Regions from separate parts of the Sphingobium sp. JS3065 genome, predicted to be linked through region 3. Evidence: predicted binding sites of a transcription regulator. Region 3 holds the regulator's gene; each other region holds the start of a gene.
What was found. Region 3 encodes LexA, which represses DNA repair genes until DNA is damaged. Its sites were predicted from a motif close to GTTCCNCNCTTGTTCT; they were not measured.
Positions count from the first base shown of each region.

Region 1: the regulator LexA is predicted to act here: its motif matches at 1,953-1,968, upstream of NUH86_RS00120 (ImuA family protein).
Region 2: the regulator LexA is predicted to act here: its motif matches at 2,560-2,575, upstream of rmuC (DNA recombination protein RmuC).

Region 1 is NZ_CP102664.1:24,557-29,165, forward strand. Features, by position in the region: gene NUH86_RS00115 (Y-family DNA polymerase) at 1-1,218, opposite strand, end outside; gene NUH86_RS00120 (ImuA family protein) at 1,103-1,945, opposite strand; gene NUH86_RS00125 (RcnB family protein) at 2,339-3,166, shown strand; gene NUH86_RS00130 (prolyl hydroxylase family protein) at 3,309-3,986, shown strand; gene NUH86_RS00135 (Rne/Rng family ribonuclease) at 4,110-4,609, opposite strand, start outside.
Region 2 is NZ_CP102664.1:2,633,684-2,638,292, forward strand. Features, by position in the region: gene rsfS (ribosome silencing factor) at 1-198, opposite strand, end outside; gene NUH86_RS12890 (nicotinate-nucleotide adenylyltransferase) at 211-840, opposite strand; gene rmuC (DNA recombination protein RmuC) at 1,124-2,545, opposite strand; gene lptB (LPS export ABC transporter ATP-binding protein) at 2,779-3,564, shown strand; gene rpoN (RNA polymerase factor sigma-54) at 3,613-4,609, shown strand, end outside.
Region 3 is NZ_CP102664.1:2,415,524-2,420,132, reverse strand. Features, by position in the region: gene gltX (glutamate--tRNA ligase) at 1-195, opposite strand, end outside; gene NUH86_RS11770 (ComEC/Rec2 family competence protein) at 243-2,387, shown strand; gene lexA (transcriptional repressor LexA) at 2,378-3,064, opposite strand; gene NUH86_RS11760 (hypothetical protein) at 3,219-3,377, shown strand; gene NUH86_RS11755 (molybdopterin molybdotransferase MoeA) at 3,466-4,609, opposite strand, start outside.

The DNA of each region.
Region 1 (4,609 bases), 1.2 Mb from region 3:
GGCCTGTTCGGGAATATGGCTGTCGCGCGGTTCCAGCCGCTGGATGCGCGCCCGCCCCGCCCGGACTGACAGCCGGTCGACCAGCGCGGCGACGCTTTCCCGGCTGCGCGCCTCGCCCCCCTCCAGCGCCAATTGAGTGGGGGCCATCGGTTCGGTCTGCGGCACGGCGAGGCGCAGCATGTCGAAGCCGAAACCGGGGTCGAGCGGGTCGGACAGCGCATCGATCCGTTCCCGCACCAGCCGCATGATGGCGGGCGCATCCCGCACCGGCAGGCTGGTTTCGACGCGCAGCGGAAAGGCGAGGCCGTCGCTGCGGAAGAACAGCGCCTCGAACCGGCGTCCGCCCTGGCCCCGTTCGCTCAGCCGCTCGCCCGCTTCGGCCGCCATCTCCTCCAGCACCTTCAGGGCAAAGGCGGTGCTGCCCATCGGTTCGGCGAAACGCCGCTCGATCCGGATGGCCGGGCGCGGCCGTCGCGGCGCGAGCGGCCGCCGCCCCAGCCCCAGCAGGCCGTGCAGCGCATCCACCGCATCCTCGCCGAAGCGCGCCGCCAGCGCCGACGCGGGCCGCGCCGCCAGATCGCCCACCGTGCGCAGGCCCGCCCGGCGCAGCGCCACCGCGCTTTCCTCCTCCAGCCGCAGCGCCTCGACCGGCAGGCGGCGCAGCGCCGCATCCTCGTCCGCCGCCGCGCCCACGGGAAAGCGGCAAAGCGCATGCGCGCCCTCCGCCGTCCCGGCCAGGGCATGGCGCACCCGCATGCCATGCCGCTCCAGCCGGTCCGTCGCCTCCCGCGCCAGCATCTCCTCCCCATTCCAGAGATGCGCGCAGCCGCTGATGTCGAGCATCAGGCCGAAGGGCGGGTCGAGCGCGGCGATCGGCGTATAGCGCGCGCAGCCGTCGCACAGCCGCTCCAGCCAGTCCTGGTCGCCATGGGGGTCGGCATCGAACAGCCGCAGGTCCGGTTCCCGCGCGCGGGCGTCGGCCAGCGTCATGCCGGGCGTCAGGCCCAGCGCCAGCGCGTCGGCATCCAGCGTCGCCAGCCGCATCGCCCCGCGCACCTGTTCCACGACGACCGCCGGTCCTTCGCCCCGCGCCGCCCAGAGGTCAGGCCGCGCGATCCGCAGCCGGTCGATCGGCAGAAAGGGAAACCACAGCGCCAGATAACGGCGATTGGCGATCCCTTCCTCCGCCGCCCCTCCTGTCCCTTTGCCCAAGGTCATGGCGTTCATCCCGACCATCTCCACTTTCTTCAAACATGCCCCGGCCATTGTCCCACACCAGCCGCCAGTTCAGCCCGTCCCGTCCCGCCCGCCGCCGCAGCAAATGGAGGTCGAAGGCGCTCATGCCCGGTCCATTGCCCGGCAAGGGCGGGGAGGGCGCCGCCGCCACCCGCCAGCGCGTGTCCGCCGCGCTGGGCGCAGGGTCGCCGCCCACCCGCAGCATGAAAGCCGTCACCCCCGACGCTTCGGCCGCCAGCGCCAGACGCCGGCTGGCCGTCAGGTCCAGCAAGGGCGCCCGGCCCCGCAACTCCACCGCCAGCGCACCCAGGGCTGGACAGCGCAACGCATCCACCGCCGCGCGCAGCAGCATGGCGTCATCCGCCATGACGCCGACCACCAGCCGTTCGGGATCGACGCCCAGGGCCGCAAGGCCGGGACCATAGGGCAGGCCGCCCGCCCGTCCCGCCGCCGCCGTCCGCAGCCAGAGCAGGGGCGCTTCCCCCGCCGCCAGCCGCGCAAGGATCAGCCCCAGGCCCACGCCCGCTCCTTCCTCCTCCGCCGCGGCGAAAAATTCATGGACCCGGCCCCGCCCCAGGCCGCCGTCCAGGGCCGTATCCAGGGCGGCATGACCCGTCCTCACCCGCGCATGGGGTTGGGGGGCTGGAGCGCCCTCCAGCGATGCGATATGCCTTTTCAGGGCAACGAGGGTCCCTACCGACTCAGTCATGATATTTGTTCCTGATTTGTTCTTTTCCTTCTTTCAAGAGTGGCTGTCAATCAGGCACTGGTCAGGCGTATGATCCGAATGGATTGCGCCTTCACCGCCGTAATCGCCGAAAGGAAAAGGAAATAACGGATCGTCAGGCTGCTGATGGTTGTCCATCGCCGACTGACGCAGCGCTTGCCGGACAGGATGGGGGAGGGGCCTTTTCTTCCCGCGCCTTCCTATATCCAAAGATATGGTCACGCAGTTACCCTGCCATTCAGGCGATCCTGTATGTACAAGCCGGCCTCGATTCTTTCAAATCGCTGACAGACAAGTTCAGCATCATGACATCGCCCGAGTCTTAGAAGGGAAATATGAGGGGCTACCGGTCCCGTGAAAATGAAGGCGAACGTCATGTTGAGGAAAATGATGCTGGCGGGGTTGATGACCGCGACGGTTCTGGGCGGGATCGCCCCGGCCTATGCCCAGCGGGGCGACGACAATGGCTGGCGCGGTCGCGGCGGCGAACGGTCGGGGCGGCCCGATGGCGGTCGCGGCGGCCAGGCGCAACCACCCGCGCCCATTGCCCAACCCACCCAGCCCCAGCCCCAGAACCAACCAGGATGGCGCGGCAACGATGCACGCCCCGCACAGCGCGGCCCGGCGACGGTGACTCGCTGGAACCGGGAAGAACAGCGTTTCCAGACCACCCAGCGCGGCGATGACCGGAACGACCGGCGTGGCGACAATCGTCCGGGATGGCAGGGCGACCGGCGCGACAATGACCGGCAGGATCGGGACAGGCGCGACAATGACAGGCGCGACAATGACCGGCGTTGGGACAATGATAACCGGCGCGGCGGCTGGAGCGGCAACAATTGGAACAACGGACGGCGCTTCGACGATCGAACCCGTTGGGAAGCACAGCGGCGGTGGGACAATAGCTGGCGCAACGACCGGCGCTATGACTGGCGAAGCTATCGTTCGCGCTATGGCGACCGCTACCGGATGGGGCGCTATTATGCGCCGCGGGGATGGAGCTACGGCTATTCGCGGTTCAGCATCGGGATATTCCTGAACAGCCTGCTCTATTCGAACAGCTACTGGATCGCCGATCCCTATTCCTACCGCCTGCCGCCCGCTTACGGCACGCTGCGCTGGGTCCGCTATTATGACGACGCGCTGCTGGTCGACATCCGCGACGGCTATGTGGTCGACGTGATCCACAATTTCTTCTGGTAATGCCGGAAGGCAGATCTCCTGAATGGCCTTCAGGAACCGGAAGCATCGTTCGCGATGCGGCCGCCAAAGACTGGACCCGGAGCGTCACGCTCCGGGCCCTTTTCATTTGCGTCAAAAGCCCGCGCGGTGGCATTGGGGCGGCATGAACGAGTTTGTTGACGATGGCGGCGTCGCCTCGGTTGCCAGGGCGCGGATCGGCGATGCGGTGCGGGCGCGGCTGGACCGCAATCCGATGGTCAGCCGGATCGATACGCCGCAACTGGAAATCTATGGGCGGCAGGAGTTTCTGAGCGCGGAGGAATGCGCGGGGCTGCGCGACCTGATCGACGCGGGGGCGAAGCCATCCACCTTGTTCTCCGGCAGCGCCAATGCCGATTACCGCACCAGCGCAAGCTGCAACCTCAGCCCCTGGGATCCGCTGGTGAGCGCGATCAGCGACCGGATCTGCGCGCTGACGGGCATCGCCGCCGAACAGGGCGAAACCCTGCAGGGGCAGCGCTACCAACCGGGACAGGAATATAAGCCGCATTGGGATTTTTTCCCGGTGACGGCCAATTACTGGCCGGCGATGCTGAAGACAGGGGGCCAGCGAAGCTGGACGGCGATGATCTATCTCTCGCCGGTCGAGGCGGGCGGGGAAACGCATTTTCCGCATTGCGAATTCATGGTGCCCCCGGTCGAGGGCATGCTGCTGATGTGGAATAATATGGAGCGGGACGGATCGCCCAATCGCTCCAGCCTGCACGCCGCGCGCCCCGTCGAGCAGGGCGTCAAATATGTCGTCACCAAATGGTTTCGTGAACGGCCCTGGCAGCCCTGAATGACAGCCCTCGTGCCGTCGACATCGGTTTCCGCCAATTCCCGATTGCCGCCTGAAACGAAAAAGCCGCCGTCTGACCGGTGAACCGGCAAGACGGCGGCGCTTTTCCTGATCCTGGCCTTGTTACTGACCGAAGGTGCGCTGCCACCAGCCACGGCGCGGGGAGCCGTCTTCACCTTCATCGGCCGCTTCGGCGCCATCATCCAGCGTGACCGCTTCGACGCTTTCGGACGCGGACGCTTCGACAGCCGGAACGGCCTCGACGGCGACGGCTTCCTCGACCACCACCGCATCGGCCTTTTTGCGGCGGGTCCGCTTGGGCTTGGCGGGAGCCTCCTCAGCGGCAGGCGCGGCTTCCTCAGCGACCGGCTCCACCGCTTCGACTTCGCTCGTAACGGCCTTCTTGCGGCGGGTCCGCTTGGGCTTGGCAGGGGCTTCTTCCGCCGACGGCGCTTCCGGCGCGGCTTCGGCCACCACTTCCGTCACAGCCTCCACCGCTTCGACGGCGGGAGCGGCGGCTTCCTTGGCCTTGCGCGCTCGCGGGCGGCGGCGGGTCTTGGGCGCTTCCTCCTCGGCGGGCGCTTCGGGGGCCGCTTCCACCACCGGCTCAGGCGCACCCGCCT
Region 2 (4,609 bases), 220 kb from region 3:
CGCCATCGATGCGACCTGGCGGGACGAACGCCCGCTGGCGATCACCATATGGTCGGCAATGCTGCTCTTGCCTTCGAGGGGGATGGAAATGGTTTCCTGCGCCTGGTCGTCGTCGAGCGATTTCAGGACAAGGTCATGCAGGGCGGCAACGCTATCGGCATTATGGGCCGTGTCGTTCGCGGGGTTGGGTCTGGTCAAAAGTGCTCCATTCTAGACGATCATCCGGCGCGTGAGCGGGTCGCGCGCACGCATTTCACTATATTCGCGATGCCAGAGGGGGTCCGCCTGCCGCAGCAGGGTCGCCGATCTTGGATCAGGGCGAAAGCGCAAAAGCACGAGCGCCGGAAGTCTCCAATCCGTCCAGTCTGCACTCTGGCGCGCGGGCCGGACGAAGCGCCGCAGCCAGCTCATGGCCGGTGAGCCATGGGCGGCTTCATCATAGCCGGGCCGGGCGATAACGGCAATGGGCATTATCCGGGCTATGCCGCGCCAGTCCCTCCACTGGCCGAACTGGGCCAGATTGTCGGCGCCCATCAGCCAGATGAAGCGATGGCGGGGATAGCGTGGCCTGAGCGCCTTGAGCGTGTCGATGGTGTAGCGGGTGCGAAGGTGCGCTTCGATCGCGGTGGGGCGGATGGGGGCGCGGCGCGCGACTTTTCGGGCGTGGGCGAGGCGGGCGGGGAGAGGCGCCATGCCCGCCTTCGGCTTCAGGGGGTTGCCGGGGGAGACGAGCCACCAGACTTCGTCCAGTCGGAGCGCCTGTGCCGCGAACAGGGAAATGGCGCGGTGCCCGCCATGCGCCGGGTTGAAGGAGCCGCCCAGAAGGCCGATGCGTTTCATGATTCGGCCCATGCCAGTTGATCGGGGTTCGGGCAAATTCGGGGTTTGCGGGATTAACCGATTTGGGTGGAGGGCGGACGTTCAGTTTTCCGTTCGGGCTGAGCGAAGTCGAAGGGCCATGCTGAGCAGAGGCGAAGCATAGAAGCCTCGCCCCGCTCGGCAGATGGCTTCGACTTCGCTCAGCCCGAACGAATATCTCACGTCAGATAATGGCCATTTCCCGACATTTCGAACTTGTCCCATGCGGACGTGGCGGAATCGTAAGAGGGAGATGGTCGGGCCGTTATTCCGCAGCATCCGGCAATGCCCGCACCGCTTCCGGCGAGGCCGGTTCGCGCACCAGCGCTTCCACCGGTTCCAATTCTTCCAGTTCCTTGCCGCCGGTTTCGATATTGAGGTCGCGCAGCTTGCGTCCCGTCACCAATACCCGGCCTTCGAAGCTGCCGATAAAGGCATTATAGTCACCCACCGCGCCGGTGAGGCGATTGCCGAGTTTCTTGAGCGATCCCGCCGCGCCGGCCAGCCGTTCATAGAGTTCCTTGCCCAGCATGCCGATGCGCTTGGCCTCGTCCGCCATCTTTTCCTGCCGCCAGACCGCCGCCACGGTCCGGGCTATGGCGATGAGGTTGGTCGGGGTCGCCAGCAGCACGCGCTTTCCGAAGGCATGGTCCCAAAGCTGCGGATCATGTTCCAGCGCGGCGGACAGGAAATGTTCGCCCGGCACGAACATGATCACATAGTCTGGGGCGTCATCGAACTGGTCGGCATAGCTTTTCCGCCCCAGCGTATCGACATGGGCGCGCATCGCGGCGGCGTGGGCGGAAAGCAGGCGTTTCCTTTCCTCATCCCCCTCCGCCCCATAGGCGTCCTGATAGGCGTTCAATGACACTTTGGCGTCGATCACCAGCGCCCGGCCGCCCGGCACGCGCAGGATGGCGTCGGGACGCAGGCGGCCATCCTCCCCCTCCACGCTGACCTCCGTCTGGAAATCGACATGTTCGGACAGGCCGCAGGTTTCCAGCACGTTGCGCAACTGCTGTTCGCCCCAGCGGCCCCGCGCCTTGGGGGCGTGGCGCAGCGAATCGACGAGCCGCTGGGCCTCTGCGCGCACTGCTTCCTGGCCGCTCTTCATCGATTCGATCTCACCGCGCAAAATGCCATAGGCTTCGGTGCGCTGCTGCTCGATCTGGGTGATCTTCTGGTCGTAGCGCTGGATCGTCTCATTGACCGGGTGCAGCAACTGCTTGAGTTGCGCCTCGCTCTTCTCATGCGCCTGCGTCATGCGCTGGTCGGCGCGTTCCAGGAAATGGCTCTGCGCCTGATGCAGCAGCTTGCCGCCAATCTCGCTGAATTGTGCCGAAAGCTGTTCCTTGGCGTCCTTGAGCGCGGCGATCTGCGCCTCGAAAGCCTCCGCCCGCGCCTGCGTGTCGGACTGGAGCGCCGCCAGTTCCCGTGCCGCCAGTTCCCGCGCCATACGCTCCCCCTCCAGCTTTTGCGCCAGGTCAGCCGCCTGCGCGGCGCGTTCCTGCGCCACCGCCAGTTCCTGGATCGCGCCGTTGCGCTGCGCCGTGGCGATGTCGAGCTTCGCCGCCAGTTCCGCCTTTTCCGCCGCGAGGGGCGCGGCCGCCCTGCCGCGAAACAGCCAGCCCAGGCCAAGGCCCACGGCCAGGGCGACGATGACGAAAATGGCGGACAGACTGTCCATGAAAACCCCTTTATGGAACGAAAGGTGAACATAGCGGCGTGACGGCATCGGCGCAAGCCTCATCCCGCCCGACGGCCGGAACCGGCCCGCGCGACGGCATTGAAAGCGGCTCTGCCTGCCCCATCTAGCATTTTCCCCTTGCCCCGGCGGCTATCCCATGCACAAAGCTTGCCAATTGTCGCGGCCGGGGCAGGATTTACCGGCGATCAACCATGCGGCAGCAAGGATGAATGATGGACGACGTGATGATGCAGGACCGGACAGCACCGGCATCGCCCCTTCCCCCGCAGGAAGTGGGAGAGGGCCTGTCCGTCATCTCCATCGCCAAAAGCTATGACAAGCGCGTCGTGCTGGCCGATGTGTCGCTGACCGTCGGCAAGGGCGAGGTGGTCGGCCTGCTAGGCCCCAATGGCGCGGGCAAGACGACCTGTTTCTATTCGGTGATGGGGCTGGTGCGGCCCGACCATGGCCGCATCGTGCTGGACGGGCAGGATATCACCGGCCTGCCCATGTATCGCCGGTCGATATTGGGGCTGGGCTATCTGCCGCAGGAAACCTCCATTTTTCGCGGGCTGACGGTGGCGCAGAATATCGGCGCGGTGCTGGAACTGGCGGAGCCGGACAAGGCGGCGCGGCAGGCGCGGCTGGAACAGTTGCTGGAGGAATTCGGCCTGACCCGGCTGCGCGATTCGTCGGCCATGGCGCTGTCGGGCGGCGAGCGGCGCCGTTGCGAAATCGCCCGCGCCCTGGCGGCCAATCCGTCGATCGTGCTGCTGGACGAGCCTTTCGCGGGCATCGATCCGCTGTCCATCGCCGATATTCGAGGCCTGGTGAAGCAGTTGAAGACCCGCGGCATCGGCGTGCTGATCACTGACCATAATGTCCGCGAGACGCTGGAGATCGTGGATCGCGCCTGCATCATCTACGACGGCAAGATGCTGTTCGCGGGCAGCCCGACCGAGCTTGTCGCCAATGCCGATGTGCGGCGGCTCTATCTGGGCGAGAATTTCTCGCTCTGACATGATGGAGGAGCAGCCCCTTCCTGACAGCGGCGAGGGGAAGAGCTGATGGCGCTCGCACCCCGTCTCGACCTGCGGCAGAGCCAGTCGCTCGTCATGACGCCGCAGCTTCAGCAGGCGATCAAGCTGCTGGCGCTGTCCAATCTGGAGATCGAGGCGTTCGTCGCGGGCGAGCTGGAGAAAAACCCGCTGCTGGAGGCTGGCGGGGCGGATGATTTCGCGCCGCCCGCCGACGGTGTGGACCGGGCCGCGGAACAGCATGACCTGCGCGCGGAGACGGGCGATGCCGACCGGTTGATCGGCCAGGGGCTGGGCGCTGCGGATTCGCCGCTGGATGTCGATTATGGCGCGGAAACCTTCATCGACGATGGGCCGGGCGACCGGGTGGCGAGCGCCGCCATCGGCTCCGGCGGCATGGACATTCTGTCCGGCAGCGGCGAGGCGCCCGATTTCGACAGCTTCGCCAATCCGGAACAGGGCCTTCAGGAACATCTGATGGATCAGGCCCGCAGCGCCCTGTCGGGCATGGACCTGACCATAGCGACCCAGTTGATAGGGCAGATAGACGAGGCCGGTTATCTGGAGGCCAATCTGCTGGAAACCGCCCATGGCATGGGCGTGGCGCTCTACAGGGTCGAGCAGGTGCTGGCGGTGATCCAGGGCTTCGATCCCACCGGGGTCGGGGCGCGGTCCCTGTCGGAATGCCTGGCTTTGCAGGCCAGGGAGGCGGACCGGTACGACCCCTGCATGGCGAAGCTGCTCGCCAATCTGGACCTGCTCGCCAAGGGGGCGCTGCCGCAGTTGCGGCGGATCTGCGGCGTGGATGAGGAGGATATGGCGGACATGATCCGCGAGTTGCGCGGCTATGATCCCAAGCCCGGCCTGCGCTTTTCCACGGAGAGCGCCGCGCCCGTGACGCCCGACCTGTTCGTGCGGCCGACGCGGGAGGGCTGGTCGATCGAGGTCAACAGCGCCACCCTGCCCCGCGTGCTGATCAACCGGACCTATTATGTCGAACTGGCTTCAGGGCCGCAGGACAGGACGT
Region 3 (4,609 bases):
TTCCTCCGTGGAGCGGGCGCGGTCGGTATCCTCGATCCGCAGCAGGAACCTGCCGCCATGATGGCGCGCGAACAGCCAGTTGAAAAGCGCGGTGCGCGCGCCGCCGATATGCAGAAAACCGGTAGGCGAGGGCGCAAAACGGGTTACTACCTGTTTGTTCGAACCCGTGGCGCTCACCGCTTCATTCCCTGACATTCGCCCCGATTCCACTTGGCCCATTCATGATCGCGTCGCCCCCTAGCATGGCTTTCGAGCCACGACAAACCTCCGATGTCACTTCCGTCCGGGCGGGAGCGGGACGGCTTTGGCGCGGCCTGGAACTTTGGCTGGAGGAAGAGCGGGAGCGGCTGCCGCTTTGGGTTCCGGTCGCTTTGGGGACGGGCATCGCGGCCTGGTTCGTCCTGCCCAACAGGTTGGAATGGCTTGCCTTTTGTTGCGCCATGCTGGCGGCGGCGTGCGGCGCGCTTGTCCTGCCGCCCGGTGGACGGGTGCGCCGGGCGATTCTGGCGGGCAGCCTCTTGGCCTGCGCGGGGTGCCTGCTGGTCTGGGCGAAAGCGATGATGTGGGGGGCGCCGCCCTTGCCTCATGCGGCCTTTGTCGAACTGACGGGGGAGGTCCGGTCGGTCGACAGGCTGCCTGCGCGGCAGATGAGTCGCGTGCTGGTGCGTCCTGTCGGCATGCCTGCGCTGCCGTCCCTGATACGCATCAATCTTGACGACGCGATTGCCCCGGCGGGCGTGGGGGATGGGGCGATCATCCGTTTCCGGGCGAGGCTGATGCCGCCCGCGCCGCCAAGCCTGCCGGGTGGCTATGATTTTGCGCGGCGCGCCTATTTCGACGGGATCGGCGCGACCGGGCGCGCCCTGCGGCCCATTTCCGTCCTGCGGCCAGCGACGGCGGAACCGCCGCTGCGGGCGCGGCTGTTCGCGCATATATTGGAACGGGCGCCGGGACAGGGGGCCGGCATCGCCGCCGCTCTGGCGACTGGGGATCAGGGGGCGATCGCCGAAGCCGATGCCGCGGCGATGCGGCGGAGCGGGCTTGCCCATCTGCTGTCGATCAGCGGGCTGCACGTCACGGCGTTGATCGCGGCGGTGATTTTCCTGTCGATGCGGGTGATGGCGCTCAGCCGGCGGGCGGCGCTCGATTGGCCGTTGATGCTGGTCGCGGCGTGCGGCGGCGCTTTGGCGGGCATTGGCTATACGCTGCTGACCGGGGCGGAAGTGCCGACCGTGCGGTCCTGCGTCGCCGCCATGCTGGTGCTGGGCGGGCTGGCGATGGGGCGGGATGCGATCACGCTCAGGCTGGTGGCGGCGGGGGCGCTGGCGGTGCTGCTGCTCTGGCCCGAAGCGCTGGTGGGGCCGAGTTTCCAGATGAGCTTCGCCGCCGTGGTCGCCCTGGTGTCGCTGGGGGAGCATCCCCGCTTCCGCGCTTTCCTGTCGGCGCGGGACGAGGCGATGTGGCGCCGGGTGGCGCGCAATCTTGTCGGCATGCTGGCGACCGGGTTGGCCGTCGAACTGGTGCTGGCGCCGATCGCGCTTTTTCATTTTCACAAGGCGGGCGTGCTGGGGGCTGTCGCCAATCTGGTGGCCATACCGCTGACCACCCTGGTCGTCATGCCGCTGGAGGCGACGGCTTTGCTGTTGGACCTGGGCGGATGGGGCGCGCCCTTCTGGTGGCTCACGGCGCGGGCGCTGGACCTGTTGCTGCTGGTCGCGCATGGGGTGGCGTCCAGCCCCTGGGCGGTGGTTCTGGCTCCCGCGCAATCGGGGCTGGCGTTCGGCCTGATCCTGTTGGGCATGCTGTGTTGCCTGTTGTGGCGAAGCCGGTGGCGCTGGGCGGGGCTGATGCCGGTGACGGCCGGGGTGGCGATGGTGCTGACAAGCTCCGTGCCTTCCATCCTGATAAGCGGGGACGGTCGCCACGTCGCGGTCCGCACCGCGAATGGCGGCATGGCGATGCTGCGTGAACGGGCGGGCCGCTATGTGCGCGACGCCATGATGGAGAGTGTCGGTTATGACGGCGCGCTGGAGGCGATGGCGGCGCTGCCGCAAGCGCGCTGTTCTGCCGATCTCTGCGCTGTCCGTCTGACGGGCGGGGGCCGGAACTGGAACCTGTTGCTGACGCGGAGCGGCATGCGGATCGACAATGGGATATTGACGCGGGATTGCGCGCGCTCCGACATCGTCGTCAGCGACCGGCGCTTGCCGGGTTTCTGCCGCCCCCGCTGGCTGAAGGTCGATCGACAGTCCCTGGCCTCGACCGGCGGCCTTGCGATCGATCTCGACCATGGCGGCATAAGGCGGGTGAAGGCCTGGAATGACGAGCATCCCTGGGTGGCGCGGCCCGCGACCCGGCCGCGCCGATTCCCCGGACGTCAGTTATAGCGCCGCAGCAATCCGGCCAGCTTGCCCTGTATGCGGACCTGCCGGGGATCGTAGATTTGCGGTTCATAGGCGCCATTGGCGGGATCGAGCCGAACCTTCTGCCCCTCCCGCCGGAAATATTTGAGCGTAGCCTCATTCTCGTCGATCAGCGCGACCACGATCTGCCCCTCCCTCGCCACGTCGGTCCGTTGGATGAGGGCGAAGTCGCCGTCGAGTATGCCCGCTTCGACCATGGAATCCCCCGCCACTTCCAGCGCATAATGATCCCCGGTGCCCAGCAGGGCGGCGGGCACGGAGAGCATATTCTGCCCCTCCAGCGCCTCTATCGGCACGCCCGCGGCGATGCGGCCGTGCAGCGGAATCTCCACTATGTCATTGGCGGCGACCGGCGGCTTGCTTATCGCCGACCCGGTCGCCAGGGCCGTGGTGGCAGGCGCGACGGGCTTGGGCGCGCGATGCATGGCGTCGGGCAGCTTGAGCACTTCCAGCGCGCGGGCGCGATTGGGCAGGCGGCGGATGAAGCCGCGTTCCTCCAATGCGTTGATCAGGCGGTGAATGCCGGATTTGGACCGCAAATCCAGCGCTTCCTTCATCTCCTCGAAAGAAGGGGAGACGCCTCCCTCCTCCAGCCGGGTCTGAATGAAGCTCAGCAATTCCTGTTGCTTGGGTGTCAACATCTCGCCTTACCCTCTTTAGAACGGATGGAGAACGCATAGGAAACGGACAGGGGTAAGTCAAGCGCCTAACGGTTCGCCGCATTTGCGGGAACGCGGCGGCGAGCGGGCCGTTTACACGACTGCCTTCCTGGAAGAAGGCGAATAGGAGAGTAAGATGCCCAACCAGAATAATCAGGGCGGCGGTCAACGCCGCGATCAGCAGGGCGGCGACCGCTCCAGCCAGGGCGGACGTCAGCAGCAGCAGGAAAATCGCCAGGGTCAGATGGGCGACGAAAGCCGCAAGGACAAGGCGCCCGATAAGCAGCAGCGCTGAAAAGGGTTGGCCGTCGTTCAGGACATGATCTGAATGCAGCCGCTTCAACAGGACTGCACTGGAAGGGGTCGCTTCGCGGCCCCTTTCCTTATGTAAGGGGCAGGACCGTGACGGAAGCGCCGGCCTGGGCGGCGGTTGAACCGGCGGCGCGCAAGATGAGACAGTCGGCCATCGCCAGGGCGGCCGTGGCGGCGCTGTCCTGCGAGGTTACCGAAACGACGCCCGCTTCGGTGCGGAAGGCGCGCAGATAGTCATCCCGTTCTCCGGTGGCGGGAAGGGGAGCGGAGAGGGTTGCTGGCGCCGTGCGGGGCAGGGGCGATGCGGCGCCCATCAAGTGGCGGACCAACGGCAGCAGGAACAGCGTCGCGGTGACGAAGGCCGACACGGGATTGCCGGGCAGGCCCAGGAAGATGGCGGACCCCAGCGTGCCTGCCATGAGCGGCTTGCCGGGGCGCATGCGGATCTTCCAGAAATCGAGCGAGCCACCCGCGCGGGCGAAGGCCGGGCGGACGATGTCATGATCCCCCACCGACGCGCCGCCGGTCGACACGATGATGTCGGCCTGCCCGGCGCGGGCGAAGGCCTGGGTCACGTTGTCGAGATCGTCGGGCACGATCCCCAGGTCGATGACGTCGCAGGGCAGGCTGCCCAGCAGCGCGGCCAGCATGGGGGCGTTGGAGGAGGGAAGCTGGCCCTCCACGGCAGGCGCGCCGGGCGGGACCAGTTCGTTGCCGGTGGAAATCAGGGCGATGCGCGCGCGCCGGGCGACGGGCAAGGCGCCATGGCCGCCCAGCACGGCAAGGGCGATCTGCGCGGGGCCGAGCGCAGCGCCCCTCTTCAAAAGAAGGCCGCCCTTGTGGAAGTCCGAGGCGGCGGCGCGGACATTGCGGCCGAGCGCCAGCGCGCCGCCCAATCCCCGCAGGAGCGTTTCGTCCCGCGCCGCATCCTCCTGGATCAGGACGCTGTCCGCGCCCTGGGGCAGGGGAGCGCCCGTGAAGATGCGGCAGGCTTCACCGGGGGCCAGGGGCGGAGGAAGCGGCCCGCCCGCCGCGCTTTCGGCGGCGACCCGCCATGGCCCAGGCCATTCGCTTGCGCGGATCGCATAGCCGTCCATCGCCGACAGATCGGCCCAGGGCTGGTCGCGCAGGGCGGCGATATCTTCGGTCAGCCAGCGACCGGCGCAGGCGGCAACGGCCACATGCTCCGTCGGCAGCGGCGTCGCGAGCGCCATC